DNA from 2 places in the Oliverpabstia sp. genome. Region 2 is predicted to be linked to the other one. Evidence: predicted binding sites of a transcription regulator. Region 2 holds the regulator's gene; the other holds the start of a gene.
What was found. The regulator Rex, encoded in region 2, represses fermentation and respiration genes when NADH is low (regulators of the CRP and FNR family bind a similar motif). The targets are predictions, from matches to a motif close to ATTGTTAANTANTTAACAAT.
Positions count from the first base shown of each region.

Region 1: the regulator Rex is predicted to act here: its motif matches at 15,405-15,424, upstream of pflB (formate C-acetyltransferase).

Region 1 is NZ_JALFPR010000082.1:8,092-24,862, reverse strand. It holds gene addB (helicase-exonuclease AddAB subunit AddB) at 1-513, opposite strand, end outside; gene MSA64_RS05595 (radical SAM protein) at 690-1,583, opposite strand; gene MSA64_RS05590 (hypothetical protein) at 1,712-2,173, shown strand; gene MSA64_RS05585 (acyltransferase domain-containing protein) at 2,188-3,087, opposite strand; gene MSA64_RS05580 (NAD(+) synthase) at 3,161-5,074, opposite strand; gene hslO (Hsp33 family molecular chaperone HslO) at 5,090-5,971, opposite strand; gene MSA64_RS05570 (class I SAM-dependent DNA methyltransferase) at 6,076-6,831, opposite strand; gene MSA64_RS05565 (prolipoprotein diacylglyceryl transferase) at 7,104-7,895, opposite strand; gene MSA64_RS05560 (nucleotidyltransferase family protein) at 7,942-8,526, opposite strand; gene MSA64_RS05555 (xanthine dehydrogenase family protein molybdopterin-binding subunit) at 8,535-10,814, opposite strand; gene MSA64_RS05550 ((2Fe-2S)-binding protein) at 10,805-11,281, opposite strand; gene MSA64_RS05545 (FAD binding domain-containing protein) at 11,286-12,071, opposite strand; gene pflA (pyruvate formate-lyase-activating protein) at 12,236-12,991, opposite strand; gene pflB (formate C-acetyltransferase) at 13,121-15,373, opposite strand; gene MSA64_RS05530 (alanine/glycine:cation symporter family protein) at 15,563-16,771, opposite strand, start outside.
Region 2 is NZ_JALFPR010000099.1:8,602-25,372, reverse strand. It holds gene alr (alanine racemase) at 1-164, opposite strand, end outside; gene MSA64_RS07110 (NAD(P)H-hydrate dehydratase) at 186-1,682, opposite strand; gene MSA64_RS07105 (redox-sensing transcriptional repressor Rex) at 1,826-2,491, opposite strand; gene abc-f (ribosomal protection-like ABC-F family protein) at 2,642-4,549, shown strand; gene MSA64_RS07095 (S8 family peptidase) at 4,697-5,530, opposite strand; gene MSA64_RS07090 (S8 family peptidase) at 5,625-7,325, shown strand; gene MSA64_RS12190 (hypothetical protein) at 7,565-7,738, opposite strand; partial or broken gene MSA64_RS12015 (DUF6783 domain-containing protein) at 7,688-7,826, shown strand; gene MSA64_RS07080 (M18 family aminopeptidase) at 8,062-9,378, opposite strand; gene MSA64_RS07075 (uracil-xanthine permease family protein) at 9,371-10,777, opposite strand; gene MSA64_RS07070 (hypothetical protein) at 10,758-10,949, opposite strand; gene MSA64_RS07065 (hypothetical protein) at 11,056-11,409, shown strand; gene MSA64_RS07060 (hypothetical protein) at 11,425-11,703, shown strand; gene pgsA (CDP-diacylglycerol--glycerol-3-phosphate 3-phosphatidyltransferase) at 11,801-12,337, opposite strand; gene rimO (30S ribosomal protein S12 methylthiotransferase RimO) at 12,321-13,658, opposite strand; gene rpoZ (DNA-directed RNA polymerase subunit omega) at 13,735-14,040, opposite strand; gene gmk (guanylate kinase) at 14,044-14,673, opposite strand; gene MSA64_RS07035 (DUF370 domain-containing protein) at 14,666-14,938, opposite strand; gene MSA64_RS07030 (YicC/YloC family endoribonuclease) at 14,960-15,838, opposite strand; gene MSA64_RS07025 (Rqc2 family fibronectin-binding protein) at 15,975-16,771, shown strand, end outside.

The DNA.
Region 1 (16,771 bases), on a different contig from region 2:
TCTCAAAAACTCGAAAAAACCCTGATAAATGGTCTGCACATCCTTTAATTTGTGATACAGCAACGGTCTTTCTTTCGCCAGATTGCCGATCTCATCCAGTTCTTCCGGATGAATATCGTACTGCATCAGCTCAGATAACAGTGATTTCATCTCACTGACGGTTCCCAGCTTTTCCAGACTGCTACCCAGAACTCCCAGCTTTTTCTTCTGTTCCTGCACCACGCGTTCCAGTACAAGAATTTTCCCCACGTCTTCCAGAACAGGTGTCTGATCACCGCCTACTTCCGCGAATACCCGGTGTGCCAGACGGTCAAAACTTAAAATATCCACGTTCATGATTCCATGACGGGGACTCAAAGCTACCAGTTCCTTCTGTGTCTGCATCGTAAACTGTTCCGGTACGATCACCAGATACTTTCTCTCCGGATGTGTTCCGGCTTCCTGTAAGATTTTCTGATATAACTGAAAAGATTTTCCAGCTCCCGAATTACCTGTTACAAATTGCAGTGCCATGGATCTTTTCCTCCTTTTTTGTTCCTGCTTCTGCCTGCGCTCAGCATCTTTTCGTCTGTCTTCTTCTCTCTGACAGTTCGACCCCTGTCTTTTTACCGGCAGGGGTCGTAACTGTGTTTTACATTTTTCTGATTGGTTCACACGGAATATGCAGCTTCCCGTTCTGTTTGATTGCATTATAACCCTTCATAGTCAAAAAGTGGAATGAAACTTTCTTTTGCTGTCCCGCCTTCTTGAAAAAACCCCTGTGTAATACCAAGATCCAGTGCATGATTTAGTACCTTTTCATACTCCCGTTTTGTCACCCTCCGGTTCAGATCCGGGATATCACGCACCTGAGGAAGGGGGGTATACTGATTCATCAGACTGATGGTCAGGTCCTTTCCATATGTTTCATATAACTCATCAAGCACTGCTATGGAGTTTTTCGTATGGCCCGGCAGGATCAGATGGCGGACGATCACACCTTTCTGAATATAACCGTTGTCATCGTATTCACACCTTCCTCCGGCCAACATCATCTCCCGGATCGCTGCCACCGCAACTTCCGGATAATCTTTCGCTTTCGAACAGGCAAAGGCAAGCTCCGGATCCATATATTTAAAATCGGGCAGCCACACGTCCACGACTTCTTCAAGCATCTGCACCGTTTCCACCCGTTCATAACCACTGGAATTGTAGATCACCGGCAGATACATTCCCTGCGTTTTTGCCTTTTTCAGTGCTCCGATCACAGCCGGTGCAAAATGTGTCGCCGTTACCAGATTGATATTCGCTGCTCCCTGTTCCTGAAGTTCCAGAAAAATCTCACTGAGACGATCCCCGGAAATCTCCCTGGCACAGTTTCCTTGTGCGATTTCATAATTCTGGCAGAAAATACACCGCAGACTGCAGCCGGAAAAAAATACAGCACCAGATCCCCGTGTTCCTGAGATACAGGGTTCTTCCCACATATGAAGTGCAGCTCTCGCCGCCCGCAGTTTTCTGTCCATTCCGCAATAACCTTTCTCTCCGGACTCCCGGTCTACGCCGCACATTCTCGGACACAGCATACAGGCATCCATTCCCATCGTTTCTTCCCCCTGTTTCTTCTTGTACTACTGAAAGTTTCCCATTCAATTTTCCGGAAGCCCATATTTCATAAAATCACACCATTTCTCATACACTATAGAAAAGCATCGGAAAAGGAGTGTGTACTATGAGTTCCAAAACCAGGATTGTTGTACTACATATGAAAGAAGTGATCTATACCGCTATCTTTCTCCTACTCGGTCTCCTGATGATCATTCTTCTTCTGATCATGTTCGGACCATCAAAAAACAAAGAAACCGCTGCCTCTGTTCAGACAACTTCTGCCCTCACCGGGCAATATCTTCCGGGCGTCTATAGCACCGCCATTGAACTGAATGACAATACCTTCGATGTGCAGGTAACCGTAGACAGCAACCACATCAATTCCATCGAACTGGTAAACTTAAGTGAATCCACCGCTGCCATGTATCCACTGATGAAACCGGCACTCGAAGAACTCGCCTCCCAGATTTATGAAAAACAGTCTCTGGAAGATATCACCTACGAAGACGATAACAAATATACTTCCATGTTGCTTTTAGAAGCCATCAAAAGTGCCCTTGCCAAAGCTTCTGTTCTGCAGCAATAGCTTCCATCCCGTTATTATTTCCGGATAAATATGCCATAGCCGCTTCCCAGTCTGCCTCCCTGCTGCAGATAGTCTGCAATTGCTCTCTGCAGCCCGGTCTTCCGGGGCAATTCTTCCGGTTTCTTCTTCCATTCTGCACCAAATACTCTCCAACCATCCGGGAAAATCTCATCACTTTTTTCTGTGTCAATCAAATGAAAACGCCTGGCATACGCTTTCATATTCCCTTCCGGAAGAATCTGTACCAGATCCGGATCGATCAGCCAGGATTCCACACCAAACACCCTGTAGTCTTTCGGAAAGTAGTCTTTGAAAAATGCTTCTGCCCGTGCAAAGGCATCCTCCAGAAGCTCCGGTTTCATCGGACCTGCGGATGGAATATGCATATTAATGACAGTATCCCCGGGATGAATCCTTACACCATCCAGTCCACAGTCTTTCTTTCCCTCAAACGGGCGCAGTTCAAATTGCAGACGGCCCAGTCCGAACCTGGTCAGATTGAAGAATCCGTCATACCAGTGACCTACAAAATTGCCGTATACGCCATGAATCTCATAACACTCCAGCATTTTCCACTTCATATCTTCCAGACTCTTATAGTAAATTTCCACAGGCAGTCCCTGTTTTTCATAACGCACTTTCACTTCTTCCCAGCAACACCATAACATCAGTGCATCCAGAAGATAGCGGTTCACTCCCAGTGCTTCTTCTCTGGCTTCTGTCTCTGCCAGTGCCTGGGTAAGAACGGAAAGTTCTCCGTCTGCTTCCATCACCTGCTCTGCCGTCTGTACGATCACATCCCAGTGATCTGCTTCTTCCAGTTCTTTTCTTGCCTCCAGAAGCTGTGCAATTCCTTCTTCCGGCATCTGTATCTTTTCCATCAGACGTTTCATCTGTTCTCCCGTTTCCTTCATCTGCCGTCTTATTCCTTTCCCTTCTTACTGACTGCAAAATACATTTTCAGAAGTTATCCATCCGTTTTCACTATTATGACAGTTTTTCCACCTGATCCATCCAGATACGCACACAGGAATCGCTAGACATCCTCAGGTCTCCTCTTGGCGATACGGCTACGGTACCGACTTTCGGTCCATCCGGCAGACAGGAGCGCTTAAACTGCTGCATAAAAAATCTCCGGTAAAAATTCTTTAACCATTTCAGGATCACTTCCCGGTCATACACACCGTCAAAAGTCTGCACTGCGATCCGGAAAATCTTATCCGGCTCATATCCTGCACGAAGCATATAATAAAGGAAGAAATCATGCAGTTCATACGGTCCCACCAGATCTTCTGTTTTCTGTGCGATCTTGCCGTCTTTTGGCGGAAGCAACTCCGGGCTTACCGGCGTATCCAGAATATCCAGCAGAATCTCGGACAGGCGATCATCTCCACAGGTATCCGCATAATACCGCACCAGATGGCGTACCAGTGTCTTCGGAATTGACGTATTAACCGCATACATGGACATATGATCTCCGTTATAGGTTGCCCATCCAAGTGCCAGTTCCGACAAGTCACCTGTTCCGATCACCATACCGCCCGCCTGATTCGCGATATCCATGATCACCTGCGTACGTTCTCTCGCCTGACAGTTTTCGTATGTCACATCGTGATTTTCCATATCATGTCCAATGTCCCTGAAATGAATGGTTACGGCTTCACGGATATCTACTTCCCGCAGGGTCGCACCAAGTTTTTTGGTAAGATCGCAGGCATTACGATACGTTCTGTCAGTAGTTCCGAAACACGGCATTGTGACTGCCGTAATTTTTTCCCTTGGCATGCCAAGAAAATCAAAGGCTCTGGCTGTCACCAGCAGTGCCAGTGTGGAATCAAGTCCGCCGGAGATACCAATGACAGCGCTCTGGCTGTGAGTATGTTCCAGACGTTTCTTCAGTCCCATTGCCTGAATCGTCAGAATCTCGTCACATCGTTTTTCCCTTTCTTCTTTTCCGGACGGTACAAACGGTTTTCTCGGAAAAGTTCTGGTCAGTCTGGTTTCTTCTTTCTCCAGTGTAAATATAATTTCCTGATAACCGGCCGTATCTGCCGGCGGATAAGTTGTCATTTTCCTTCGCTCGGTTACAAGACGCCGGATATCCAGATCACCGTAGATTGTCTGATTGATAAAACGTTTTGCCTCTTTTAAGATGGAGCCGTTTTCACAGATCAGATTGTGTCCGCCAAATACCAGATCCGTAGAAGATTCTCCCTCCCCGGCCGTTGCGTAGATATAACCGCAGATCAAGCGCGCCGACTGTCCTTTTACCAGTTCTCTCCGGTAGGTATCTTTTCCGGTGATTTCATCCCCTGCTGACAGGTTGATGATCACATTCGCACCTGCCAGTGCATGAGCCACGCTCGGCGGATTCGGTACCCAGAGATCCTCGCAGATCTCCACAGCCACTTTCATTCCTGTCATCTGCGGGCAGGAAAACAGAAGTTTTGTTCCAAATGGTACTTCCACCCCGTCAATTTTAACCATATGGGAGTCCTGATCCGCCGGTGTAAAATGCCTTGCCTCATAATATTCAGCGTAATTTGGCAGATTCGTCTTCGGTACCAGACCAAGAATGGTTCCTCTGTTTAAGACAGCTGCCACATTATATAATTTTCCATTATATTCCCATGGAAGGCCTACAATGATCAGCGCGTCCACCTGACTGGTCTCCTTTGCCAGCCATATCAGCTGCTCTCTCGCACTGTCCAGAAGCAATGTCTGCCAGAACAGATCCTGACAGGTATATCCAGTGATACAAAGCTCCGGAAATGCCATGATCTTTGCACCCTCGTTTTCCATCTGCCGGATCAGCTTCAGAATCTCCCCTGCATTGTATACACAGTCTGCCACCTGAATCTTCGGTGTACCGGCTGCTGTTTTGATAAATCCGTGTCTCATATATTTCCTTTCCGCCTATTTTCTGGCAAGTTCCAGCAGTTCTTTCAGTTCTTCTACGCTGAAGGTATAGTTGGTGTTACAGAAATGACAATTCAGTTCGATGTTTTCACCGTCATCGATCATGCCCTGCAGTTCTTTTTCTCCCAGACTGATCAATACTTTTCCAACCCTTACTTTGTCACAGTTGCAGTAGAAACTGGTCGGCACTTTCTCATTGATCTCCAGATCCATATCACCAAGCAGTTTTTCCAGCAGCATTTCCGGTGTATAACCCTGATCCAGAAGTTCGGTAACAGAAGTGATCTGTGCAAGATTTTTCTCTAGTTTCTCAATCACTTCTTCCTCTGCGTTCGGCATCAGCTGCACGATAAATCCACCGGCCTGGCGGACAGTATTATCCTTCTCCATCAGTACGCCAAGTCCTACTGCGGAAGGCACCTGCTCACTGCTTGCAAAATAATAGGTCAGATCATCTCCGATCTCACCGGTCTTTAATTCCGTCTGTCCCACATACGGCTCTTTCAGACCCAGATCCTTAATTACACTTAAGACACCAAGACCAAGCGCACCGCCCACATCCAGTTTTCCCTGTGCATTCGCCGGGAGCATGACTTCCGGATGGTTTACATAACCTTTTACTCTTCCTTTGGAATCGGAAGTCACCGTCAGACCTCCGATCGGTCCGCTACACTTGATCTGCAATGTCAGGACATCTTTGTCCCCTTTCATCATGATTCCCATCATCGCACCGCCGGTCAGCAGACGTCCCAGAGCCGCGGTTGCCACAGGGCTGGTATTATGATCCTTTCTTGCGGTCTCCACTACATCTTTTGTGTTAGCCGCAAAGGCGCGGATCTGTCCGTCGGCTGCGGTTGCTCTTACAATATAATCACTCATATCTGTTTCCTTTCTTTCATATAATATTATGACACCAGGGTCAAAAGTTCAGAAATCTGACGCATGCTTGCTTCCAGGAAGTTTTCATACTTTCTGCAATTTCTTTATTTTGTACACTCTCTCGCAATAAAATAGATTCTCTCGCTGTCTTCCCGTACCGGTTCTCTGGTAAATGCATCGTAGATTGCTTCCACTTTCAGTCCTGCTTCCTCCAGTAATTCTTTCACTCTCTCCGGCTCATATGCTTTCTGGTAATGGAATTCTTCGTGCTTCCGGTAAAGATCGTCCTCTTCTTTAATAAATAATGTCAATGCATATTCATTGACCTGTGATTCCTCATCAAAGCAGTTTTCCCAGATAAAGCTTCCCTCTTCCCGGTTTTCTGCAATCGTCGTGTTGCCGATGACCTCCCGGTATTTGTACGGAGTATTCATATCAAAGACAAAGATTCCGCCCGGATCCAGATAATTGTTGGCCAGACAGAAGACCTCCAGAAGATCTTCTTCCTCCAGAATATAATTCATACAGTCACAGATACTTACAACAGCCCTGACCGTTCCATACAGTTCAAATTCCCGCATATCCTGCATCAGATATAAAATATCCAGACCGGATTCCACCCGTTTTTCCTGGGCGACCTCCAGCATATCCGGGGAATTGTCGATGCCGATCATATCGTACCCCTCAGCTGCCAGAAGTTCTGTCATACTTCCGGTACCGCAGCCAAGCTCCGCGATCAGTCCGTCTTCTATTCCATATTCTTTTAAAATACCGGTCAGATACGTACACCATGCCGGATAATCAATGTTATCCATGAACAGATCGTATACACCGGCAAAACTTTCATAAGATTCTTCCATACTGTCTCCTTTCTGACCTGTCGTTCTCTTTCTTCCGGTTTCCTGTTTTACAAAACGTTTTTCAGAAGTAATACCTTCCACAAATCCAATCCCAGCGATTTGCGGAAGGTATCCGATTCCTCTTGTGTAACCTTGTAACTGTTCAGTACCTTCACAGGTACAGAAAAAATTGCATTAAAAATCACCTTCGGTGATGTCATTTTTGCTTGTATGTCTCGGGATTTTGGCATATTCATGCCAAGACACCTCGTGGGATAGTGGCTGCTGAATAGTTACACAACCTTTTCTTCCTGTATATTCTTTTCCGGTCCCTGTGCCTTTTTCTTTCCAAACCAGAAAAACAGTACCACGCCGGCAATCGCAGTGAAAATAGCGATAAACTGGGATGTGGACAGACTTCCCACATTTCCCCTTTCCAGATCCCCACGGAAGAATTCCAGGACAAATCTTCCCACACTGTAACAAACCAGATACAGCCCTGCCACCTGTCCGTCACCTTTTTTCTTTCCTGCAAACCACATCAGGAAGATGCAGTTCAGAAAATCCAGCCCGCTGGAGATCAGCTGAGTCGGAATCAACGGCACGTTGTTCGGCGCATAAGCAGAATCGTGGAAAAGAATATGAAATGCACTGTTCGTCTCTTTTCCATAGCAACATCCTGCCAGAAAACACCCGATTCTTCCAAATCCCTGTGCCAGTGCCACCGACGGCATAACCAGATCGAAATATTTTATAAATTTCAGTTTTGCCACCTTACAGTAGAGCCATGCGGCAAGGATTCCTCCGATGATTCCTCCATAAACCACAAAACCGTTCCGCGCATCTTTCAAAAGGGAAGGATCTTTAAGAATCGCCGGAAGCTGCGTGATCAGATATAGAAGCTTTGCTCCTCCAAATCCACCGATCACCGCCCAGACCGTCACATAGAAGACTTTGTCCGGATCCAGCGCATATTTTTTCGACCGGTACGTGGCACTGAAGTATGCCGCCAGCACACCAATGGCAATCATCAGTCCATATCCGTAGATTGTGATCGGACCAATGGAAAACAATTCATTTTTCATGGATATCTCCTTTTATGTTTTATCTTTTCGCGTCCCCCTTATTATATCAGCATGCCCCGTCCGGTACAATCAAATTATTATCAAAATTATAATCCACATCTTCCAGTTCTTTAGCATGTGCTACCGGATACCAGCGAATCTCTTCCGGATGCTTTTTCAGGATCTTTCTCCCTCCCTGATCTCCGGAGAGTGCCCTGAGATCAGGAAGATATTTTCTGGAAAACCAGACCGGATTACCGGGCGTTTCACCATGGCAGACACTGCCCAGGTCTGCATGCTGTTTTTCCATTTCGCAGACAAATCCTTCCATAGTTTTCTCGCGAAGCCAGGGCTGATCTGCTGTAAAAAATACAAATGCTTCCGTATCATCTGCTTCCTTCAGCCCGTTTTTTATAGTCCAGGACGCACCGTCCCTGCTTTCCGGTGAAAATACTGTCTGGTGGGCAAATGTTCTTCCCTGTTCCAGAAGTTCTTCATACTGGCTGACCAGCACAATTTCCCAGTCACTGTGCCGTTCGCATATTGCAGCCAGCCGTTCAAGGACATGCCGGTACATCGGTTTCCCATCGATCGGATAAAATAGTTTATTACTGCCAAAACGGCGGCTGTTTCCAGCCGCCATATAAATCATTCGAATTCTCATTTTTTCAGGAGTCCCATCGCAATCTTTTCGCTTGTGATCGGCAATTCCCGGAACCACAGACCTGTTGCATTATAGATTGCATGCGCCAGTGCCGGTGATGGCGTATTAATAACGATCTCACCGATGGATTTGGCCCCAAACGGTCCTGTCGGTTCGTAACTGCTCTCAAACTCCACACGCAGTTTTCCCATATCCAGACGGGTCGGAACTTTATACTGCATTAAGGAATTATTTCTCAGCTGTCCTTTCGGGCTGTACTGAATATTCTCATACAGTGCCATACCGATTCCCTGTACAATGCCTCCTTCCACCTGAACCCGTGCCAGATTCGGATTGATGACCGTACCACAGTCCACAACTGCCACATAATCAAGAACCTCTACATGACCAGTCTCTTTATCCAGTTCAATCTCTACCATACCTGCCATAAACGGAGGCGGGGACACCGGTGAGCTGCTGTCTTCCACAGCTTCCAGGGCATTGATACTTCCGCACATGGAACTGGTACCGATCTGGGTAAGCGAAACTTCCTCACCGGTAGCCAGACGTTTTACACTGTCTCCGGCGAATTCCAGTTCCTCACTTTCACAGTTCAGGATCTTTGCAGCTTCCTGCACGATCCGTTCCTGTAATTTTCTGCAGGCCTTTTCTACCGCACGTCCGGTAATATACGTGGTACTGGATGCATAAGATCCGGAATCATACGGGGAGGTATCGGTATCCGCACCGCTGACGATCACATTTTCAATCGGGCACATCATACATTCTGCTACCATCTGTGCCAGAATCGTATCACAGCCGGTTCCCATATCTGCCGCACCGATTGCAAGGGTGTAGATACCGTCTTCGTTCAGTTTGATATCCGCAGACCCCACATCCACACCGGAGATACCGGAACCCTGCATGGACATAGCCATTCCCACGCTTCGCACTTTACCGTTTCCCATATCTCTTGCCGGATATTTGTCTTCCCAGCCGATCATCTTTGCTGCACGCTCCAGACAACGATCCAGGGCACAGCTATTACTTACCTCATCGTAATAAGAATGCATCTGCACCCCTTCACGTACCATGTTCATCTCACGAACCTTCAGAGGATCTATGCCGATCTTTGCCGCCAGCTGATTGACAGCGGATTCTACCGCAAACTGCCCCTGAGTTGCTCCGTATCCACGGTATGCACCTGCAGACATCACATTACTGTAAACTACGTCATAGGAAAAACGATGAGCCTCCAGAGATCCTTCGTATAGTGGAATGGATTTGTGTCCGGACAGACCAACCGTTGTCGGACCATGCTCCCCATACGCACCGGAATTGGATAACGTATATACATCGATAGCACGGATCTTACCATTTTTCATTGCTCCCAGCCGTACGGTTACTTCCATCTCATGCCGTGGGGAAGATGCGGTCTGGGATTCCTGTCTGCTGTAAATGATCATAGACGGTTTTCCGGTCTTCCAGGTGACAAAAGCCGGGAAAACTTCCGCTACCACCGACTGTTTTGCCCCGAATCCACCACCGATTCTCGGTTTGCTGACACGGATCTTTGATTTTGGTATTCCCAGAGCATTGGACAGGATCCTTCGTACATGAAAGACGATCTGTGTGGAACTCACCACATTCAGTCTGCCATAAGCATCCATAAAGCAGCAGGTACGGAAAGTCTCCATCATCGCCTGCTGATCTGCTTTTACATGATAGGTCTCTTCCACCATCACTTCACAGTCTTTGAAAACGGCTTCCACATCCCCGTAACCGCTGGTTCCTGTTGCCACCAGATTGCGCTTATTATCTGCTCCCACCGGACATAATGCTTTCCAGTTTTCTTCCGGGTGAACCAGAATCTCATTATCTTTGGCTTTGTGAAAATCCAGAATGGCCGGTAGAACTTCGTACTGTACTTTAATGATTTTCAGTGCTTTGTCTACGCACTCCTCATTCTCTCCCGCTACGATGGCCACCGGATCCCCCACATAGCGTACATGCTGATCCAGGATCTGACGGTCATAGGGACTTGGCTCCGGATAGGTCTGTCCGGCCATGGTAAAACGCTGGGTTGGTACATCTTCCCAGGTATACACAGCTTCGATTCCCGGAACCTTCTTTGCTGCATCTGTTTTTATTGACAGAATATTTGCGTTGGCATGCGGGCTTCGAAGTACTTTTACCACCAGACAGTCAGCCGGAGCCACATCCTGTGTAAAGACCGGTTTTCCTGTTACCAGCGCCATTGCATCTTTTTTCATCACCGGTTGTCCTACTACCTGCATACTGCACCTTCTTTCTCTTTTTTATAAGCAAGAAACTGCTGGATTCCCCGGAGCTGTCCTTCGTATCCGGAACAACGGCATAGATTTCCTGCCAGATATTCTTTTATTTCTTCCTCGGATGGATCCGGATTCTCACGAAACAGTGCCAGTGCGTTCATGATCATGCCAGGATTACAGAAACCGCACTGTTCTGCTCCCTGATTGGCAATAAATGCACCGAACTCCGCCGCTTCCTCCTGCAGTCCTTCCAGAGTATCTACTTTATGGCCGGATACTCTCGCCACCAGAGTGGAACAGGAAAGTACCGGTTTGTCATCTACAAATACTGTACACAACCCGCAGTTTGCCGTCTCACATCCTCTTTTCACACTTTTACACCCATGGGCACGCACAAAATCCAGCAGGAGCATCCCCGGCTGAATCTCTTCTGTGATTTTTTTACCATTTAACGTCATCTGGATCTTCATACCGTTATACCTCCTGCATCTTTTCTATCTGTTTGAGCCCTCTGCCAATCAGAACTTCTGCCAGATGGCTTCGGAATTCTTTTCCCGCACGCATATTACCTTCTGTCGGAAACTGCGCAGCCAGTTCTCCGGCCAGTGCTTCACTGCCCTTTTTCTTCCAGTCAGCCTCTGACACACACAGACAGACTGCTCTCGACGGACGGGCACCGACTGACGTATAGACATGTCCATCACGTAACGAAATACCACAGGTCAGTACCGGAAAATCTGTTTTTGAATTTCTGTGAGACAGATAGACACTTTTATCCTCATGTTTTTTCACAATCAGGCGCACCAGAATATCCCGGTCCGGTTTCTGCCTGGCAAATTCGGCAAGTGGGATGCAGCCGCCTTTGTACAGTTCCACCCAGGTATCCAGTGCCAGAAAACAGGTCAGTACATCCGAGAAGCCAAATCTTCCGAAAATACTTCCGCCAACGGTTGCCAGATTCCGGAACTGTACACCGACTATACTTCTTACACTCTCACTGACTGCACCGTTTGTGTAGCTATTCAGTCCCTCGTGCTGCTCCAGCTGCCGCAGAGTTGTCAAACAACCAATGGAAAATTCTTCCTCATTTTCCTCGATGGTATTCAATCCCAGATTGGACAGATCGATGGCTGTCGGAACCATCCGGCTTCCCATCTTCAGCCACAGCATGCCTCCAATGATACAGTTTCGCTTCTTCTGATTCAATTCATACGCCTGCTCCAGGCTTTCTGCCATCACGTATTCTTTTATTTTAATCATGTATTTCAATCACCTCTTTATTCTTGATGTTTACAATATTGGACATAATTCACCTATCATAAACAGTATACATGAAAATGCAGAAAGGGTAAAGAAAAAAATGTCATGAAAAATGCTTTGCTTTTTTCATGACATTTCCTATTATAATGTGCCCTGTAAACACTTTAAACCCGCGCTCCTGTATGCAGCAGCTGATTTGCATTTTTGATTCTCTCCTGGGTTGGCGGATCGATGCCTTCGAGCGGATACTCATAACCGAGTTCTTTCCATTTGTACGCGCCCAGTGTGTGATACGGCAGTACTTCTACTTTCTGTACATTGTGAAGAGACTGGATAAATGCATCCAGACGAATCAGATATTCGTCTTTGTCGCTTCGTTCCGGTACCAGTACATGTCGGATCCACATTGGTTTTCCGATTTCATCAAGGTATCTTGCCATATCCAGAATGTTCCGGTTGGTCTGACCGGTGAGGATCTTATGCTGTTCATCATCGATGTGTTTGATATCCAGCATCACAAGATCGGTCACTTCCAGAAGTTTTTTGATCTTCTCAAAGCGCTCGCCCTCTCTGGTAAATGGATTGCCGCTGGTATCCAGTGTGGTGTGGATGCCTTGGGCTTTGGCTTTCCGGAAAAGTTCTGTCAAAAAATCGATCTGCAGCATCGGTTCGCCGCCGGAGACGGTGATTCCGCCTTCTTTTCCCCAGTATCCTTTGTAGCGGACTGCTTTTTTCAGCAGTTCATCTGCGGTGTAAGGCGTTCCAACTTTCATATCCCAGGTATCCGGGTTATGGCAAAACTGGCAGCGCATCGCACATCCGGACACAAAGATCACATATCGTACTCCCGGTCCGTCTACGGAACCGAAACTTTCCAGTGAATGAATATATCCTGTCAGTTCTTTCTTTTCTTCTGACATAAGCTCCTCCATTTTTTCTTTTTCTTTTATATTTTACCATAGAAAACATTTGGCGATACAGTTTTTCACTGCACCGCCAAACGATTTTATTTTATATTACTGTTTATTCACCTGAATCTGTCAGACAAATTACATTGTTTTGTGGCAGGTTCTTGCGATAACATCCAGCTGCTGTTCACGAGTCAGGTCGATGAACTTAACAGCATATCCGGATACACGGATTGTGAAGTTTGCGTATTCCGGTTTCTCCGGATGTTCCATAGCGTCGATCAGTTTTTCTGTACCGAATACGTTTACGTTCAGGTGATGTGCACCCTGATCGAAGTAACCATCCAGGATGTGTACCAGGTTGTTGACTCTTTCGTCATCGTCATGACCCAGTGCGCTCGGGCTGATGGTCTGTGTATTGGAGATACCATCCAGTGCCAGTTCGTATGGCAGTTTTGCTACAGAGTTCAGGGAAGCCAGCAGGCCGCTCTTCTCTGCGCCGTAAGATGGGTTAGCTCCTGGTGCCAGAGGCTCGCCCAGTTTTCTACCATCCGGCAGAGTACCGGTAGCTTTACCGTATACTACGTTGGATGTGATAGTCAGGATAGATGTTGTCGGCTCAGAATCTCTGTATGTGTGGCATTTGTTCAGTTTGTGCATGAATGTTTTCAGCAGCCAGATTGCGATATCATCTGCACGGTCATCGTCGTTACCGTATCTTGGGAATTCGCCTTCTGTCTCGAAATCTACTACCACACCGTCTTCATCACGGATTGCTTTAACTTTTGCATATTTGATAGCACTCAGAGAGTCTACTACGTGAGAGAAACCAGCGATACCGGTAGCAAATGTACGTCTTACATCTGTATCGATCAGGGCCATCTCTGCTGCTTCGTAGTAATATTTGTCATGCATGTAGTGGATCATGTTCAGAGTATCTACATACAGTTTTGCCAGCCAGTCCATCATAACATCGTAATGTTCCATTACTTCGTCATAATCCAGATATTCAGCTGTGATCGGTCTGTAAGCAGGTCCTACCTGAACTTTTGTCTTCTCATCGATACCACCGTTGATTGCGTACAGTAAGCATTTTGCCAGGTTCGCACGTGCACCGAAGAACTGGATCTCTTTACCGGTCTGAGTAGCGGATACACAGCAGCAGATGCTGTAGTCATCGCCCCATACCGGACGCATAACATCGTCGTTTTCGTACTGGATGGAACTTGTTGTTACAGAAATTCTTGCTGCGTAATCTTTGAAAGATTCCGGCAGTCTGGAAGAATAAAGAACAGTCAGGTTCGGTTCCGGAGACGGTCCCATGTTTTCCAGAGTATGCAGGAAACGGTAATCGTTCTTTGTTACCATGGAACGTCCGTCCTGTCCCATACCACCAACTTCCAGAGTAGCCCATACCGGGTCACCGGAGAACAGTTCTGTATAGGAAGTAATTCTTGCGAATTTTACCATTCTGAACTTCATAACCATATGGTCGATCAGTTCCTGTGCCTCTTTCTCTGTCAGAACGCCTGCTTTCAGGTCTCTCTCGATATAGATATCCAGGAATGTGGATACACGACCAACACTCATTGCTGCTCCGTTCTGAGTCTTGATTGCTGCCAGATATCCGAAGTACAGCCACTGTGCTGCTTCTTTTGCGTTTTTCGCCGGTACGGAAATATCGAATCCGTAAGATGCAGCCATTTCTTTCATTTCGTTCAGAGCTTTCATCTGATCTGCAAGTTCTTCACGAAGACGGAAATCAGTTCCTTTCATTCCATGTCTTTCGTAACGTTTCATATCGTAGTGTTTTTTCTCCAGCAGGAAATCGATACCGTACAGAGCTACACGACGGTAATCGCCTACGATACGTCCACGACCGTAAGTATCCGGCAGACCGGTAATGATTTTATTGTGACGGGCAACTTTCATCTCGTCAGTATAGATATCGAATACACCCTGGTTATGTGTTTTATGATATTTTGTGAAGATTTCATGCAGTTTCTCACTCGGTGTATATCCGTGTGTTGTGCAGGCTTTCTCAGCCATCTTGATTCCACCGTAAGGCATGAATGCTCTCTTCAGCGGTTTGTCTGTCTGCAGACCAACGACTGCTTCCAGATCTTTCATGCTTTCATCGATATATCCCGGGCCATATGCTGTGATACCGGAAACTACTTCTGTTTCCATATCCAGAACGCCGCCTTTTGCACGTTCTTCTTTCTGCAGCTCCTGCAGTTTTCCCCACAGTTTATCTGTTGCCTCTGTAGGTCCCTCCAGGAAAGTTTCATCTCCGTCATATGGTGTGTAGTTGCACTGAATGAAGTCACGTACATCTACGGAATTAACCCAGTTTTTACCCTGGAAGCCTTCCCACTGTTCAAACTTAGCCATTGCATATCCTCCTGTGTTTGTGTGTATTTGAATTGTTATCTTTTTGTCAAGTGTAGTATAACATCACTTTTTTCAAAAAACAAATAGAAAATAATCCCAAATCCATGAAATATAGGCATGTATGCAATTTTGTACAATTTTTGGCAGATATTGTATTTATTCAGGAACAATTTCCATATCTTGTGTTTTTTATCCTTTTTTTCTGTTTTTCTTCTCTGTTTCATAAGATTTCAGTGCCTTCATGGCGATTCCGGACATCGGATAAAGCATAATAATATTAAACACGGTCATCAGACCCACGCCGACGTCTCCAAGATCCCACACCACCGTGTATGCTGCCAGTCCGCCGATAAACATCATCACCAATGCAAGTACTTTATAGAGATTCTGCGGCAGCATTCCATCTCCAAACAGATATGATATATTTGATCTTGCATAATATAAAATACCGAGAAAAGTGGAGAAACTGAACAGCCAGAGTGTCGCTGCAATGAAAATCACACCAAACTGTCCCAGATGGTAGCCCATTGCTGCCTGTAAAAGTTCCATTCCTACCGCCCCTTCGGTCAGGCTTTCCGGCGTCAGAAGCATGATCATCGCCGTACAGCTGCAGATCACGATCGTATCAATAAAAACTCCCAGTGCCTGGGTCAGCCCAAGTTTTACCGGTTGATCGCTTTCTGCTGCCGCTGCCGCACAGGGGGCTGAGCCGGAACCGGCTTCATTGGAAAACAGACCACGTTTCACACCATTCATCACCACCGTGCCAAGTCCTCCTGCCACTGCCTGACGAATACCAAACGCTTCCTCAAAGATTCTGGAAAACACCCCCGGAAGGGCAGAAAAATTCATACAGATCAAAATCACAGTAATCAGAAAATAACATCCTGCCATAATCGGTACCAGCACATCCAGCACTTTTACCGTTGCAGTTTTTCGAAAAATGATCACTGCCGCAAGTGCTACCAGAACCACTGTGGTATAGATTGGCGGAATGTGAAAGGCATTATGGAATGCAGAAGTTACGGAATTGCTGATAACCTGACTGATTCCACACCAGCAGATCAGTCCGGAGATTGCAAAGAGAACGGATATTCCCACATAACGTTTCTTTTTTCCTCCCCGCTTTTCCTGTATGAATCTGTGCATATAATAGGCCGGTCCACCACGGTAGCCACCATATACCGGGTCTTTTTCTTTATAGATCTGTGCAAGAGTTGCTTCCACAAAGGCCGTGGACGAGCCGATGAGTGCCGTCACCCACATCCAGAAAACCGCACCCGCTCCTCCGGCGGAAATTGCCGCAACCACACCGACTAGGTTTCCCATACCGACACGTGTAGCGGTAGAGACGATCAGTGTCTGTAATGCCGACAATGTACTGTTATGGCTCTCCCC
Region 2 (16,771 bases):
CCTTCCATAAGATGTGCCACAGGAACTGCTCCATGACCGTAAGCATTGGCTTTGATCACACCAATCATCCTGGTTCCTGGTGTAAGATTTTTTTTCATGTTTTCCAGGTTTTGTTCCAGCGCATCCAGATGGATGGCGGCATAGACCCGACTGTTTTTTTTCATAATTTATTTTCTCCTGTATGTTCAATTCTGACTGTCCATTTTCTGCAGCTGTGCTTCAAGACCGGAAAGAATATCTGTAGCTTTCATGGAACGGGCTCCTTTGGCAGAGGCGGCCTGATCGCCGGCAAGCCCGTGAAGCCATACCGCAAATGGTGCCGCCTTGGAAGGGTTCATTCCCTGTCCAAGCAATCCTGCAACTACCCCACACAAAACATCACCCGAACCTGCGGTGGCCATCCCATCGTTGCCGGTCAGATTCAGGAAAAAGCTTCCGTCTGCGGTTCGAATCCAGGTTCGCGCATCCTTCATGATCAGAGTACAGGGGCAGTTGTTATAAAATACATCCATAAACTTCTGCGGATGTACTTTCAGATCACTGATCGTACACTCTGCCAGCCGGCTCATTTCTCCGAGATGAGGGGTCAGGATGCAGGCAGCATCGCACTGTGCCTGCAGATCTTTTCGTTTTGCCAGAAGATTTAAAGCATCTGCATCAATGACTATAGGCTTGCTTTGACGGAATGTCAATACTGTTTGCAACAAGTTCTCCGCTGTTTTGGAAGTAGAAAGCCCCGGACCAACAGCAACCACATCTGCCCAGTCCATAGCTTTTCTGACAATTTCTGACAGTTCATCCGGTGTCATGGAAGGTTCATAAACCGAAAGCATGGCTTCCGGAAACTGCTGCTGCAGGATGATACGGTTGCTTTCATCCGTCAGGATACGGACCATCCCGGCACCGCTTAAAAGTGCCGCTTTCGAAGAAAAGTAAGCTGCCCCGCTCATATTACGGCTTCCGGCTATCAGCAGGATTTTTCCGAAAGTTCCTTTGTTGCCGGCAGGATCCCGCGCAGGAAGCCAGGAAACATCTTTGTTATCCAGTGAAAAAACGCCTTCGGATGCACCGTAGATGCCAACATCTTTCACCTGAATATGTCCGGCATAGACGGATCCAGGGTACAGACTGATCCCAAGCTTACGGTATGCAAAGGTGACCGTTTCGGTTGCCCGGATGGCAGTGCCCATAACCTGTCCCGTGCCTGCATGGATGCCGGATGGAATATCCACCGCAAGAACCGGAATGCCGGAAGCATTGATTTTCTCTGCCAGAGCCTGGTATTTTCCGGACAATTCTCTGGATAATCCGACACCAAAAAGTGCATCTACAATAGTAGTATATTCAGAAAACCGGCAGTTGTTGACTATCGATACCTGATAATTTTTAGCTGCCTGCCACTGAATGTGCATTTCTTCGGTGAAGGATGTGTGATTTCCGGCGAGATAAAGATCTACCGGATATCCTGCCAGATGCAGAAGTCTTGCAACTGCAACGCCATCTGCTCCGTTATTGCCGGAACCGCATACAACCAATGTTTTTTTCAGTGGAAAATGTTGCTTCAGACAGTCAAATACCGCCATTGCTGCCCGTTCCATCAAAACCAGAGAAGGAATGCCCATCTGCTTAATCGTAGACTGGTCAAGCTGCTTCATCTGTTTTCCTGTTACTAAAATCTGCATAGCTATGATCTCACTTTCTGTAAAACCATGAGAAACACGCTCTGCGAGTTTCTCATGGTTATCGCGGCCTCTACACTCCGTTTCGGTCGTTGCTCACGTAAATAAAAGGCTGCTGCCCTCTGTTGGCAGCAGCCTTGCTGTTGTTAAATTTTGCCTTGTTCCTGTTTATGATCTTTTTCAAAACGGCTCAGATTGTAGGAAAGTCGCATCAGGCTTTCAGAAAGGTGTACATTTTCCACGATCACATCCTCCGGCATAAAAAGATTCAGATCTGTGTGGGCAAAATTCCAGATGGCTTTTACTCCCACATCCACCAGCAGTTTTGCCATATCAAGGGCTTTGGCTTTCGGCAGGGTCAGAGTAGCAATCTCTACATGATTATCCTTCACGAACTCAGGAAGTTCGTCAATCATACGGATTTCGATGCCGCGCACGGAAACTCCCTGCATGACCGGATTCACATCGAAAATCCCGACAATTTTAAATCCCTGTTTTTCAAACTGTGTATAATTGGCAAGTGCCTGACCGAGATTACCGGCACCTACGATAATCATATTGTGTGTGCGATCCAGCCCCAGGATTTTTGCAATTTCCGAATGGAGATATTTAACGTTATATCCGTATCCCTGCTGTCCGAATCCACCAAAATTATTAAGATCCTGTCGGATCTGAGAAGCTGTCACTTTCATCCGCCCACTCAACTCATTGGACGAGATTCTTTCTACCCCATCTTCCATCAGTTCTCCCAGATATCGATAATATCGGGGAAGACGTTTGATGACTGCTCTTGATATGTCTTTTTCCTCCACGCTGCTTTCCTCCTGCATCATACTAATATTATTATAGTTAAGTGTGAAAAGTTTGTCAAATAAACTTCTGATTTTGTTGTGATTTTCTTGCGAATTTTCTTCATTCATGTATAATATTCGATAGACTTGTGAAATTTAAGGAGGTTTTTCATGATTTTATCATGTCAGAATATTAATAAATCATTCGTAACAGATGATGTTTTAAAGGATGTGTCTTTTCATCTGGAGGAAAGGGAAAAGGCTGCACTGATCGGACCGAATGGTGCCGGAAAGTCCACACTGTTAAAAATCATTATGCAGGAGATGCCGGCAGATTCCGGTGAGGTGATAGTTGCCAAAGGGAAGACACTCGGTTATCTGGCACAGCATCAGGAAGTCAGTGGCGACAATACGATCTACGGGGAGCTGCTTTCTGTCAAACAGTATCTGTTAGACATGGAAGAAAAGATCCGCACCATGGAACAGCAGATGAAGACGTTGACCGGACGGGAACTGGATGAACTGCTCGCTTCCTACTCCCGTCTCACTCATCAGTTTGAACTGGAAGGTGGTTATGCCTGCCGCAGTGAAGTTGTAGGTGTATTAAAAGGTCTGGGATTTGAGGAAGAGGATTTTTCAAGAAAGATCGGCACATTATCCGGCGGACAGAAAACCCGTGTGGCGCTCGGACGTCTGCTGTTGTCCAACCCGGATATAATTCTTCTTGATGAGCCGACCAATCACCTGGATATGGAATCTATTGCATGGCTGGAGACATATCTGATCAACTATAAAGGCGCGGTATTTATCGTCTCCCATGACCGTTATTTTCTGGATCGCGTCGTGACAAAAGTAGTCGAAATCGATCGCGGACATGTTCGTACTTTTATGGGGAATTATTCTGCGTATGCAGAGAAAAAGGCAATGATCCGAGATGCGGAATATAAGGCATGGCTGAATCAGCAACAGGAAATTAAGCATCAGGAAGAAGTCATTGCAAAATTAAAATCTTTCAACCGGGAAAAATCCATCAAACGTGCAGAGAGCCGGGAGAAAATGCTGGATAAGATCGATGTGCTGGATAAACCGGTGGAAGAAAATGTCGAAATGCATCTGGAACTGAAGCCGCGCGTAGTCAGCGGAAACGATGTATTAACAGTAAAAAATCTGGCGAAAGCATTTCCTCAGCAGGAGCTGTTCTCCAACGTGGATTTTTCTGTGAAACGGGGAGAACGTGTTGCGATTATCGGCGCCAATGGAACCGGTAAGACAACCATTCTTAAGATTTTAAATGGTCTGGTGGAGCCGGATGCAGGGGAAATCGAACTGGGTAGTAAAGTACAGATCGGTTATTATGATCAGGAACATCACGTACTCCATATGGAGAAAACAATCTTTGAAGAAATCTCCGATGAGTATCCTTATCTGACAAATACAGAAATCCGCAATGTACTGGCTGCGTTCTTATTTACCGGAGATGATGTCTTTAAACTGATCAGTGCTCTTAGCGGTGGCGAGCGTGGTCGTGTTTCTCTGGCAAAGCTGATGCTTTCCGAAGCGAACTTCCTGATTCTCGATGAGCCGACCAACCACCTGGATATCGTATCCAAAGAAATTCTGGAACAGGCGCTGAAACACTATACCGGAACTGTACTGTATGTGTCTCACGATCGTTATTTCATTAATCAGACCGCGACCCGGATCCTGGAGCTTACAAATCAGGCAATGGTCAATTATATCGGTAATTATGACTACTATCTGGAGAAAAAAGAAGAACTGACACAGATTTATGCACCGAAGGAGGAAGAAGCTGTTGCGGATGTTTCAGCATCTGCAACCAAACTTGACTGGAAACAGCAGAAAGAAGAACAGGCGAGACTTCGAAAACGGGAGAATGATCTAAAAAAGACAGAAGCAGAAATCGAAAAGCTGGAAACCAGAGACGGTGAGATTGATGAAGAGATGGCACAGCCGGAGGTTGCTGTCAATGTGGCGGAATGTGTGCGGCTTTCAAAAGAAAAGGTAGCAATTGCAGAAAAACTGGAAGAACTGTATGCAAAATGGGAGGAACTGGCGTAAACTATGAGAAACACGCTCTGCGAGTTTCTCATAGTTATCGCGGCAGTCGCCAAGGTCTCGTGCAACCACGGACTTTTTATGTCAAGGTGGTTCGATGGTTATAACTGCTTGAATCCCTGCACCTTCTGTTTTTGGTGCCATGTCTGTTTAGAGTGCAAGAAGTTTTTGAATGTCCAGTTTTCCCCATCCCTGGCGGTTTCTTGGATATCCGAGATCCAAACAGGATTCCCGCAGCAGCATTTTTACTTCCACATTTGTAAGAAAAGGATCTTTCTGTAACAACAAAGCAATAGCTCCCGAAACTCTTGGTGTGGACATTGATGTTCCGCTTTTGATGGCATAGCTGTTTCTTTTGTTGGCACAGGAGATCACATCTGCCCCGGGGGCCACCAGATCCGGTTTGCAGACACATTCTGCTGTGGGACCGGCACCGGAGACAGAACTGATCCGGTCCAGCATATCACTTGCTCCCACAGTGATCACTTTCTTACTGCTGCCCGGGGCTGTGACACTTCCATATGCAGGTCCCATATTACCGGCTGCGGTCACCACAACAAAGCCCTGATCCCATGCCTGTTCCACTGCTTTTATCAGTCGTGCGGCAGCTTTTGAATCCATTGCGGCAGCGCCCACAGAAATATTGATGATTCGTATTCCATAGAGGTTCTGATTGAAAGAGATCCACTGGAGTGCCCGTAAAACATCCTGTAAGCGTCCGTTTCCACGCCTGTCGAGTACTTTTGCAGCAACCAGGTGACACCCGGGTGCAACACCCTGATAGCGTCTGTCACTGGCTGTTCCGTCGCCTGCAAGAATTCCTGCCACATGTGTTCCGTGTCCGGAGTCATCATAAGGGTAAGGACGGTGTCCGAGAAAATCCTGAAATCCCCGGATCCGTTCACCAAAATCGATATGGGGATACAGTCCGGTATCTAAAATGGCAACGCCAATACCGGTTCCTGTCCATGTATTTGTGTACATAGAAAATCCGGCCTTTTTTCTATGGTATGATATAAAAGGTGAAAGGGAAAGTGGAAACGGTGCATATAGTAAAAAAAAGACCAACAGGTATGATATGAGTCAGCACCAGGATGCTATCTATGCAAATGACAGAATAGATCTGATCCTTCCTTACGGAAAAATTGACGAGGAATTCTATCAGCAGATCATTGCTCCGTATGAACCTACTGTGATCAACGATCAGTTTGTAGTGATCCATATACCGATTCGGCCGAATGGACTTCTTGAAAATATACGGTTTGTGTACAGTCTGGTTCCGAATCTGTATGTTCCTCTGGATACAACCAGTCTGGAAGTCAGCGGAATCCTACAGACACAAAATCAACCAGGGCTGAATCTTCATGGAAAAAATGTGTTACTGGGATTTGTGGATACGGGAATCAATTATACGCATCCGGCTTTTTTATCAGCAGATGGACAGACGCGGATCGTGGAAATCTGGGATCAGACAGTGCCCTCTTCCACCGGGGACGGACCTTTCGGGTATGGGACCGTCTATACGGCAGAACAGATCCAAGAGGCAGTAAATCTGGAAAATCCTCTTTCCCTTGTGCCGGTGACAGATCCGGAAGGACATGGAACCTTTATAGCGGGGGTAGCTGCCGGAAGTGAAAACCGGCAGCAGGAATTCATCGGAGCAGCCAATGAGGCTCAGATTGCGGCAGTGAAGCTAAAGGAAGCAAAACAGCCGCTTCAAAATTTTTATTTTTATTCCGGAGAGAAACCGGTATATCAGGAAAATGATATTATGACGGGAATTCAGTATCTTGTGGAACTGGCAGAACGCCTGCAGCTGCCGTTGGTGTTGTGTCTGGCACTGGGGAGTAACCAGGGAGATCATATGGGATATACCCCCCTTGATCTCACTTTACGGAGACTGGATACGGTTCCGGGAATTGTCTGCGTTACTGCAGCGGGAAATGAAGCAGGAAAGGCACATCATTATTTGGGTAATGTTACAGGATATACCCAGCCCACATCTGTGGAAATTCTGGTTCCCGAGGGCTGTCCTGGATTCTTTGCAGAACTGTGGGGCTTTCCACCGGAACTGTTCTCGGTAGGCTTTCGCTCTCCTTCCGGGGAGATAATTCCGCGGATACCGGCAAGGCTTGGACAGATGCAGAATATTCCGCTTTTTCTTGATCGTACCCACATTGAACTATATTATGAAGTAATACAGAGTACTTCCGGCAGTCAGCTTATTTTTCTTCGTTTTGTTATGCCCACACCGGGAATTTGGACGATACAGGTATATGCATCCGGTAATACCAGAAGTGAATTCCATCTGTGGCTTCCCATAAGTGGATTTGTGTCTTCGAATATCATCTTTCTTATGCCGGATCCTTATACAACCATCACAGCACCGGGAAATTCCCCATATGTGATTACCGCAGGGGCTTACGATGCTTACAGCAAAAGTATCTATCTCAATTCCGGCCGTGGCTATACAAGAAATCAACAGGTCAAGCCGGACCTTTGTGCCCCGGGGGTGAAGGTGTCCGGACCGGGAATCAGGGACAGTTATGTACAGCGGGACGGAACGAGTGTTGCTGCTGCCCTGACAGCGGGAAGCTGTGCTCTTTTGATGGAATGGGGACAGAAATTGCCGGTTCCCCGCTATCTGTCAACCTATGAGATGAAGAATCTTTTGATTCGCGGAGCAATCAGGAATCCGGATCTTTTTTATCCCAACCGGGAATGGGGATATGGAACTCTGGACGTTTATCAGGTGTTTCGTGCGATTTCCACAACTTAAAAACTTTTTGGTGAATCCGTAACCATCTGTATGTCCATTCCATAAGATGAAGTGTAATCAATCCTAAACGGAGGAATACTTCAATGAGTGATATCACTGCTACAAACTGCGGATGCGAACGGGACTGTGGATGTAACAATGGATGTAACGGCGGATGCAACAATGGATGCAATGGAAACGGACTGTTTAATTTCTGGGGCGGAAACGGAAACTGTAGCTGCATTCTCTGGATCTTGATCCTACTGGCTTGCTGCGGAAACAATGATGGCTGTGGCTGCGGAAACAATGACAACAACTGCTGCCTGATTCTGCTGATCCTTCTGTGCTGCGGCGGATGCGGAAACGGCTGCTTCTAAGCGTGTCTGAAAAAGGTTTTTCGTGAGCTGCGAGTCCCACTTTGTGGGAAATTTTATCCGAATGAGGGTAAAATATACCGCAAAGTGGGGCTTGCAGATTGCGGAAATGATTTTTCAGACACGCTCTAGTACATCGTTTCGTTAATAATTGTATTATTCCCTGCGCCTGCGGTGTCTGTTCCCTGCCGCAGGCGTATATCTACATAATAGTGTGATGTGAATTAAGTCAAAGGATGACACGTGACAGTTATTGCCGGGAGTCCGGGGAAAAGAGATCGGAAATCCTGGTATGCAATGTACTAAAAGGCAGGTACGTTCAATGGTTACGCACCTGCCTTTTGACAATATAGAATAGTTATATCAGCATGTCGCATGCATGATTATATGTGTTTGATTGTATAGCTTCCATAACCACTCTCGCAGATCGAACTCTCAAAGAAGTAGGCAGCAGCACGGATCAGATATCCGGTATCTTCACTTCCTGCGGTTTCATAAGGTGAATGCATGGCCAGCTGTGGAAGGCCGATATCTACGGTATTTAACGCTACCTGTGTGTTGGAGATATTACCAAGGGTAGAGCCACCTGCCATATCAGAACGGTTTAAAAAGGTCTGATATGGTACATCTGCCCGTTTGCAGATTTCCTGGAAGATACCTGCGGCCATGCCGTCTGTAGTATATTTCTGATTGGCACTGTATTTGATCACAATACCTCCATTCATATACGGACGGTTGGTCGGACACGCCTTATCTGTATAGTTTGGATGTACGGCATGAGCATTATCTGCGGAGATCATAAAGCTGTTTGCCAGATATTTTCGGTAAGCGGACTGGTTTTTTCCCATTGCTTCACAGATGCGGATCAACGTATCGCGAAGCAATGTAGAAGCAGCCCCCTGCTTGCTGGAACTTCCCACTTCTTCATTGTCAAAGACACAGTGAAGCGGAATACTTTCTCCGTCCTGTGCCTGTAAGAAACCTTCCAGTGACGAGAATGCACACTGCAGATCGTCCAGACGACCGCAGGAAATATATTCTCCCGAAGCACCCCATACAGTACCGGGAGTCCGGCTGTATACATAAAGATCGTGTGCCAGAATATCTTTCCGGGCAACACCGGCAAGTGCTGCCATTTGTTCCATAAAGGTTCCTTTTGCGTTTTCATCTCCATACAGAGGAAGGAGCTCTTTCTGCGGATTAAACGGAACGCCGTTGTTGGCATCACGGTTCATGTGGATCGCGAGGCTTGGTATCATCACCAGGTCCTTTTTAACATCCACCAGTTTTGTGACAATCTGCTCTCCGTCTTTCACTACCAGGCGGCCAGCTACGGACAGCGGACGGTCAAACCACGGAGCGCAGAGCATACCGCCATATTTCTCTACGTTCAGTTTTACATAATGTCCTTCTGCCTCTATCTCCGGGTTCTCTTTAATCTTGAACATCGGGGAATCGCTGTGGCTTGCCATGATCTGAAAGCCTTTCCACTCCTTTGCCGGGATACGGAAGGCAATAATGGATGAGCCGTTGCGGATCACATAGTATTTTCCACCTGCCTGCAAGTTCCAGTCAGATCCCTCAAGAAGTGGCTGGTAGCCTTCTGCCTTCAGTCTGCATCGCATCGCTTCGATCGCATGAAATGCAGTCGGACTGTTTTCAATGAAAGAAAATAATTTTTCTGTTGTCATATTATGCATTTTTTTTACCTGTACTTGCATGAATTCCACGGTTTTCATCTCCGGTTTCATTGACACCGAATTCGTAGTCGTTGCCCGGCAGAATGATGTTCAGCAGAATACCTGCGATTGCTGCGATAGCAAGTGCTGTCAGGGTAATTGGAGTGCCTGCGATGGTAAAAGTGATACCATTGCTGAATCCAAGACCGCAGACAAAGATGACACCTGCGATGATCAGGTTTCTTGATTTGGTCAGGTCTACTTTGTTTTCCACCACGTTACGCACACCGATTGCAGAAATCATACCATACAGCATAAAGCTGACACCACCGATGATTGAAGATGGCATGGTACTGATGATGGCGGATACTTTCGGGATAAAGCTGATGATGATCGCAAAGCATGCAGCGATACGGATAACCAGCGGATCATGTACACGGCTCAGTTCCAGAACGCCGGTATTTTCTCCGTAGGTGGTATTGGCCGGTCCGCCGAGAAGGCCTGCCAGAGCTGTAGCAAGACCATCTCCAAGCAGTGTTCTGTGAAGTCCGGGTTCTGCCAGAAAGTTTTTCCCAACCGTCGCAGAGATGGCAGACATATCACCTACGTGTTCCATCATAGTTGCGATAGCGATCGGAGCCATAACGAGGATGGCAGTCACGTCAAATTTTGCGAACTGCATCGGCGGAAGACCTATCCAGTTTGCAGTACTTACAGAAGAAAAGTTCAGGATGGCAGAGCCGTCCGGATTGGTAATTCCCATCGCGTTCATGATCAGTGCAACCACGTATGAGATCACAACCCCCATCAGTATCGGGATAATTTTAAACATACCTTTTCCCCAGATGTTAAAGATGATAATTACGGCCAGAGCAACAAGTGCGAGAAACCAGTTGGTGGAAGCATTATTGATCGCAGAACCGGCAAGAGTCAGTCCGATACAGATGATGACCGGTCCGGTTACTACCGGAGGAAGGAACCTCATCACACGTTTTACGCCCACCAGACGAATGATCAGAGCAAGCACCAGATACATCAAACCGGCTACAACCACACCACCGCAGGCGTATGCAGCTTTGTCATTAACACTCATGGTTGCATACATACCGGTGTTCAGGTTGGCTACTGTTGAAAATCCCCCAAGGAAAGCAAAGGATGATCCAAGAAATGCAGGAACCTGGAACCTGGAGCACACATGGAATAACAAAGTGCCGAAACCTGCACAGAACAGCGTTACGGCGACGGTCAGTCCGTGTGTCGGACCTTCGCCACAGGCATCTGTAAAATAGCTGTTTACCAGAATCGGAACCAGAATGGTTGCACCGAACATGGCAAACATATGCTGCAGACCAAGGATCAACATTTTGGGGATTCCGAGTTGTTTGGCATCGCGAATCACATCATTTGTTTGATTTGTCATAACGTCTCCTTTTTCTTATTGTATTATTTTTTGCCTGTTCTATTATAGGGGTATTTCTGGTGGATTGCAAGGGAATTCCTTTCGGTTTTCGCTCCAGACATTCGATATCCAGTTCGTAGAGTGCGTTTCCGTCAATAACAAGTTTTTGCGTCTTTCTTTTTTGATTTTCCATACCGGATACTTCCTTTCAAAAGTCACATTCCTGCTTATATCTTATGCAGCCGGCTTCTCTTTTTCCGATGTGAAGCATAAGATAGTAGAAAAAACGGGGAAATTATATGAATGAAGACCGTATAGCTCCGATGACACCTCTGGATCAGATGCTGGCTCAGGATTCTTTACAGATGCTGAAAGCCGCCGTCCCTTATTTTCCGGCAGATGCACAGCGGGTTTTTGCTTTGTATGCAAAAATGATGGAACTTTCCCATACAATTGCAATGTTTTCCGGAGGTCCTGCAGAACTGATGATGATGTCCGAAGAGTCCGGAACTTCGCAGCCACTGGATATTCTGCAGCAGCTTCGAACGTATGCAGGTGAAAGCCAGAAAGAAATGATTGATCAGATCTTATTTGCCTTTCACGCACTGGAGATTTTGCAGATGCCTAAGGAACCTGCAGATCCGCTTGGATAAGGAGGTAAAAGTTTTATGACTCAGGAATGGATGAAGGATTCGACACTGGAAGGAATTGATCCGGCTAAGATGGCACTGTTACAGTCTCTGATACAACAGGGAAGTAAAAAAAATCAGAACGAAATGCTTGCATTTTTAATGTCCGCAGCAGCCAATTCAAAGAAAAATGGACTGCAGTTCAGCCCCGGAGAGATGGATATGATTACAAAGGTGTTAAAAAAAGGAAAATCATCACAGGAAATTGCAAAAATGGATCGGATCTTGTCGATGATGAAAATGCTTCGGAGGGAATAAAACGATAAAATTATCGGAAGATTTAAAAAGAAGAGATATCTGTAATTACTCCACAAATATCTCTTCTTTATATTTTATAATTTTCAGTTGTTGTATTCTATTCCTGCATAGAAAGAACACTGCGGTTCTGCCACAGGTATGTGATCAGAGAAATTACGGTCAGGATCAAAGAAGCATAGATCAGAATCTGCTCCACAATCACAAAACCACCACCCAGGTTTGCAATCAGAATGATGATCATAAACATCTGGCAGACAGTTTTACATTTGCCCCAGTAATTAGCTGCGATAACTACGCCATTGTCGGAAGCGATCAGTCGGAAACCACTGATAACAAATTCGCGTCCGATGATGATGATAACGATCCAGCTCGGGATCCGGGACATATCAACCAGGCAGATCATGGCAGAACAAACCAGCAGTTTGTCTGCCAGTGGATCCATGAACTTTCCAAAATTAGTTACCAGATTATCCCGTCGCGCCAGATAGCCATCCAGCATATCAGTCAGACTTGCTATAACAAAGATAGCAAGTGCCATCCATTTGGACCAGGTGCTAAAATTTCCAAGAAGAAATACTACAAAAAACGGAATCAAAATAATACGAAGCATCGTAAGTTTATTCGGTGTATTCATCTGCAATCTCTCCTATCAAATCATATTCCAGGGATCCTGTTACGTGTGCTTTTACAAAATCACCAGACATCAGAAGTTCTCCGGTATTGATAAACATATAACCATCAATGCCCGGTGCATCTGCGTACGTACGTCCCACATAAGCATTTTCATCTGCTACTTTTCCCTCTATCATCACCAGATAGTCTTTTCCCACACAGCTTTCTCCTCGTTCCAGAGAAATTTCCTGCTGCAGTTCCATAAGTTCTGCCTGGCGATCCTGTTTGACTTCTTCCGGAATCTGGTCCTCCATAGTTGCTGCCGGTGTATCTTCTTCCGGAGAATACGTAAATACACCAAGACGGTCAAATTCCATCTGATCCACAAATTCCATCAGTTCCTCATGATCTTCCTGAGTTTCTCCCGGAAAACCGGTAATCAGCGTGGTTCGAAGGACAATATCCGGGATCTCTCTGCGAAGAGTAGAAACCATGTCGATCAGCTGCTGTTTTGAAGTACGTCTTCCCATTCGTTTCAGGATTTTATCACTGGCGTGCTGGATTGGCAGATCCAGATAATGACAGATTTTTTTCTCATCACGAATCGTCTCGATCAGCTCCGGATAGATTTCTTCCGGATAACAGTACAGAACACGGATCCAGACAATTCCGGGAATCTTACAGAGCTCTTTTAATAACAGGTGCAGTGATTTCTTACCATAAAGATCTGTTCCGTAGATGGTGGTTTCCTGGGCTACCAGAATCAGTTCCCTGACGCCTTGTTCTGCCAGCTGTTTTGCATGCTCAATCAGAGTTTCCATGGGAACGCTGCGATAGTTTCCTCTGATTTTCGGAATGATACAGTAAGTACAGTGTTTGTTACATCCTTCGGCTATCTTCAGATACTCATAAAAACCGCCGGTTGTGATCATACGCTTGCCGGGCATCTGCGGTATGCCCTCCAGTGGTGTAAATACATGACTTACTTTTCCTTTCAGGGCTTCATCAACGGCATCTAAAAGAGCTGCCTGACTGTTAGTACCTAGAACGGCATCTACTTCCGGGATCTCTTTTGTGATCTCTTCTTTGTAACGCTGAGCAAGACAGCCGGTCACAATCAATGCTTTCAGATTGCCTTTGGTTTTATAGTCAGCCATCTCAAGAATCGCCTGAATACTTTCTTCTTTTGCATCATGGATGAAACAACAGGTATTGACGACAATCACATCTGCCTGCGATTCATCATCGGTCACTTCGAATCCATGGCTTACCAGCGCCCCCAGCATCTCTTCTGAATCAACCAGATTCTTGTCACATCCGAGAGACATGAAAAATATATACATAGATTAATAAATCCTTTCCATTGGTTAAAAAAGAGATGCCAGCACGCTCATGCAGCATCCCCTCTTATTGACCTGATTATTCTTCTGCGTTTTTGTCTTCCGCTTCCAGTTCTTTTTCAAGAGCTGCTTCTGCCTCAGCTTCTTCTACATCTTCAGTGTCCGGGATGATAGTTACTTTTCCTTTATAAACCTCATCTACGGCGATAGAAAGTGGCTTATTCAGCGAATAACTTACCATCGGTTCCGCACCTGCGATCAGCTGTCTAGCACGTTTGCTGGTAGCAAGAACGATGGAATATCTGCTGTTGCATACAGGAGTATCGATCTCCTCAACGTCTTTGTTTACTGCCTGGATTAATTCTGTATAAGATGGATGTATCATAATTTATTCTCCTTTCATTTCTTTGAGTTCTTTTTGTATATCAGCAACCAGATCAAGATTCTCAGAGACCTTCAGGTGCTGGCTCTGAATCAGCTGGTGAACTTCCTTTACACAAGTATCCAGATCATCGTTGATGACCAGATACTGATAATGATCCATGATCTCGGATTCTTCCGCAGCACGGCGCATACGGTCGTTGATCACGTCCATGGTTTCCGTTCCACGATCTATCAGACGGTGTTTGAGCTCTTCCGCAGATGGCGGGGTTACAAATAATAACAGAGCCTGCGGATTCTTTTCTTTTACTTTCAAGGCACCTTGCACTTCAATTTCCAGAATGACATCTTTACCGGCAGCCAGCTGTTCTTCTACATAAGCTTTCGGTGTGCCGTAATAATTATCTACATATTGTGCATATTCATACAGCGCATCCTGACGGATCAGTTCTTCAAACTCTTCTTTTGTCTTAAAAAAATATTCCCGTTCGTTTTCTTCTCCCGGCCGCGGATTCCTTGTAGTCGCCGAGATGGACAGTGCATAACATTCATAGTTCTTCATTAGTTCTTTGACTACTGTTCCTTTTCCGGCACCTGAGAAACCGGAAATAATTACCAGACTTCCTTTTTTACTCATCCAGATCACCTTTTTCTTCTATAATTTTTTCTGCATGAAGACGCTTTCCGATAGTATCCGGCTGTAATGCCGATAACACCAGAAATCCTTCCTGGGTGACAAGTACTGCTTTTGTTCGCCTCCCCTGGGTAGCGTCGATCACTATCTTCTCTTCTTTTCCTTGCTGCACCATTCGTTTGACCGGAGCAGCATCCGGACTGACTACGGCAACTATTTTGTCACGGTTGACTATATTACCGAATCCGATATTAATAAAACCGGCCATTGCGTGCCCTCATTCTGCGGATTATTCAATATTCTGAATCTGCTCCCGCACTTTCTCAATCTCTGTTTTCAGGTCAATTGCCAGATTGGATGTTTCCAGATCATTTGCCTTGGACAGTATGGTGTTCGCCTCCCGGTTCATCTCCTGTGCAATAAAATCCAGTTTTCGGCCAATGCCTTCACCATCGGCGAGTACTTCCTTCATATGACGGATGTGACTTTTCAGACGAACTGTTTCTTCATCTGTGCAGATCTTGTCTGCATAGATGATAACCTCTGACGCGATTCGGCTTTCCTCAATCTGTGTATCGCTTAACAGTTCTTTCATCTTATCTTCCAGTTTCTGCCGGTACTCCTGGAGAATCTGCGGTGAACGCTCCTCCACCATTCCAACTTTTTCAAACATCTGATCAAGTTTCTGCAAAAGATCAGTCCGGAGGTTCTCCCCTTCCGTCTTCCGTGTCTCAACAAACTGTTCACAGGCTTTCCGGAGTACCTGTTCCAGAAGTCCCCATAATTCTTTTTCATCCGAATCCACTTCTTCCATTGTAAATACATCCTGGAACCTGCCAAGCTCCGCTGCGGTGATGTCGTTACAGATACCAAAGGTATCTGCCATCTTCTTAAAATATGCCATATACTGGCTGGCTACTTCATGATTATACTGCAAAATCATGTGAGACTGTGTAAAATCCTCGTAACTGATAAAGATATCGACCTTTCCTCTCAGCATGTACTCTTTTAACAGTGTACGGATTGCACTGTCGAAAAAGCTGAGCTTTTTCGGCATCTTGATGTTAAAATCCAGATACCGATGATTTACAGATTTGATTTCGACCGTAAATTTATGCTGCTCGTCCTGTGCCTCGGCTCTTCCAAATCCTGTCATACTTTTAATCATAATAGTTTTCTCACCTTAAATAATTCCTTAATTATTGCTTAATATGCATATGTTTTTATTATAAGTCATTACAAAACCCTAGTCAAATCCTTTTTTTCTGTTATAATAAAAATATTCAAAGAAGGAGTGTGTTTTTATGGCTTTTGACGGGATCACAATTGCAAATATTGTAACAGAATTAAATCAGACCATCACCGGCGGTAAGATCAACAAGATCGCCCAGCCGGAAAATGATGAGTTGATCATAACCATTAAAAATCAGCGGAAACAGTACCGTCTGTTTTTATCAGCCAGTGCTTCTCTCCCGCTGATTTATCTGACGGAAACTAATAAACCAAGTCCACTGACGGCACCCAACTTCTGTATGTTGTTAAGAAAACATATCGGGAGTGGCAAGATCATCGCGATTGAACAGCCGGGTATGGAGCGGATCATCCGTTTTACTATTGAACATCTGAATGAACTCGGTGATCTGTGTACCAAATATCTGATTGTGGAGATCATGGGAAAGCACAGCAACATTATCTTCTGTAACGAAGAGGATCAGATCATCGACAGTATCAAACATGTGTCAGCTCATATGAGTTCTGTGAGAGAAGTCCTTCCCGGGCGTCCGTATTTTATACCGGAAACACAGTCAAAACTGAATCCGTTTGTATTAACGGAAGAAATCTTTCAGGAAAAGATTTTTCCGCGTCCTGTGAATGTGGCAAAAGCAATCTACACTTCTATCACGGGAATCAGTCCTCTGATGGCAGAAGAAGTTTGCTATCGCGCCGGCATCGATGGCGGTATTCCAACCGACGGACTTGAGGATGTGGAGCGGGTACATCTGGCACATACTTTTCTTCGCATGGTAGATGACATCAGGGACGGGCATTTCGAACCAAACATTATATATAAAGGAAAAGAGCCGGTAGAATTTGCCTGCTT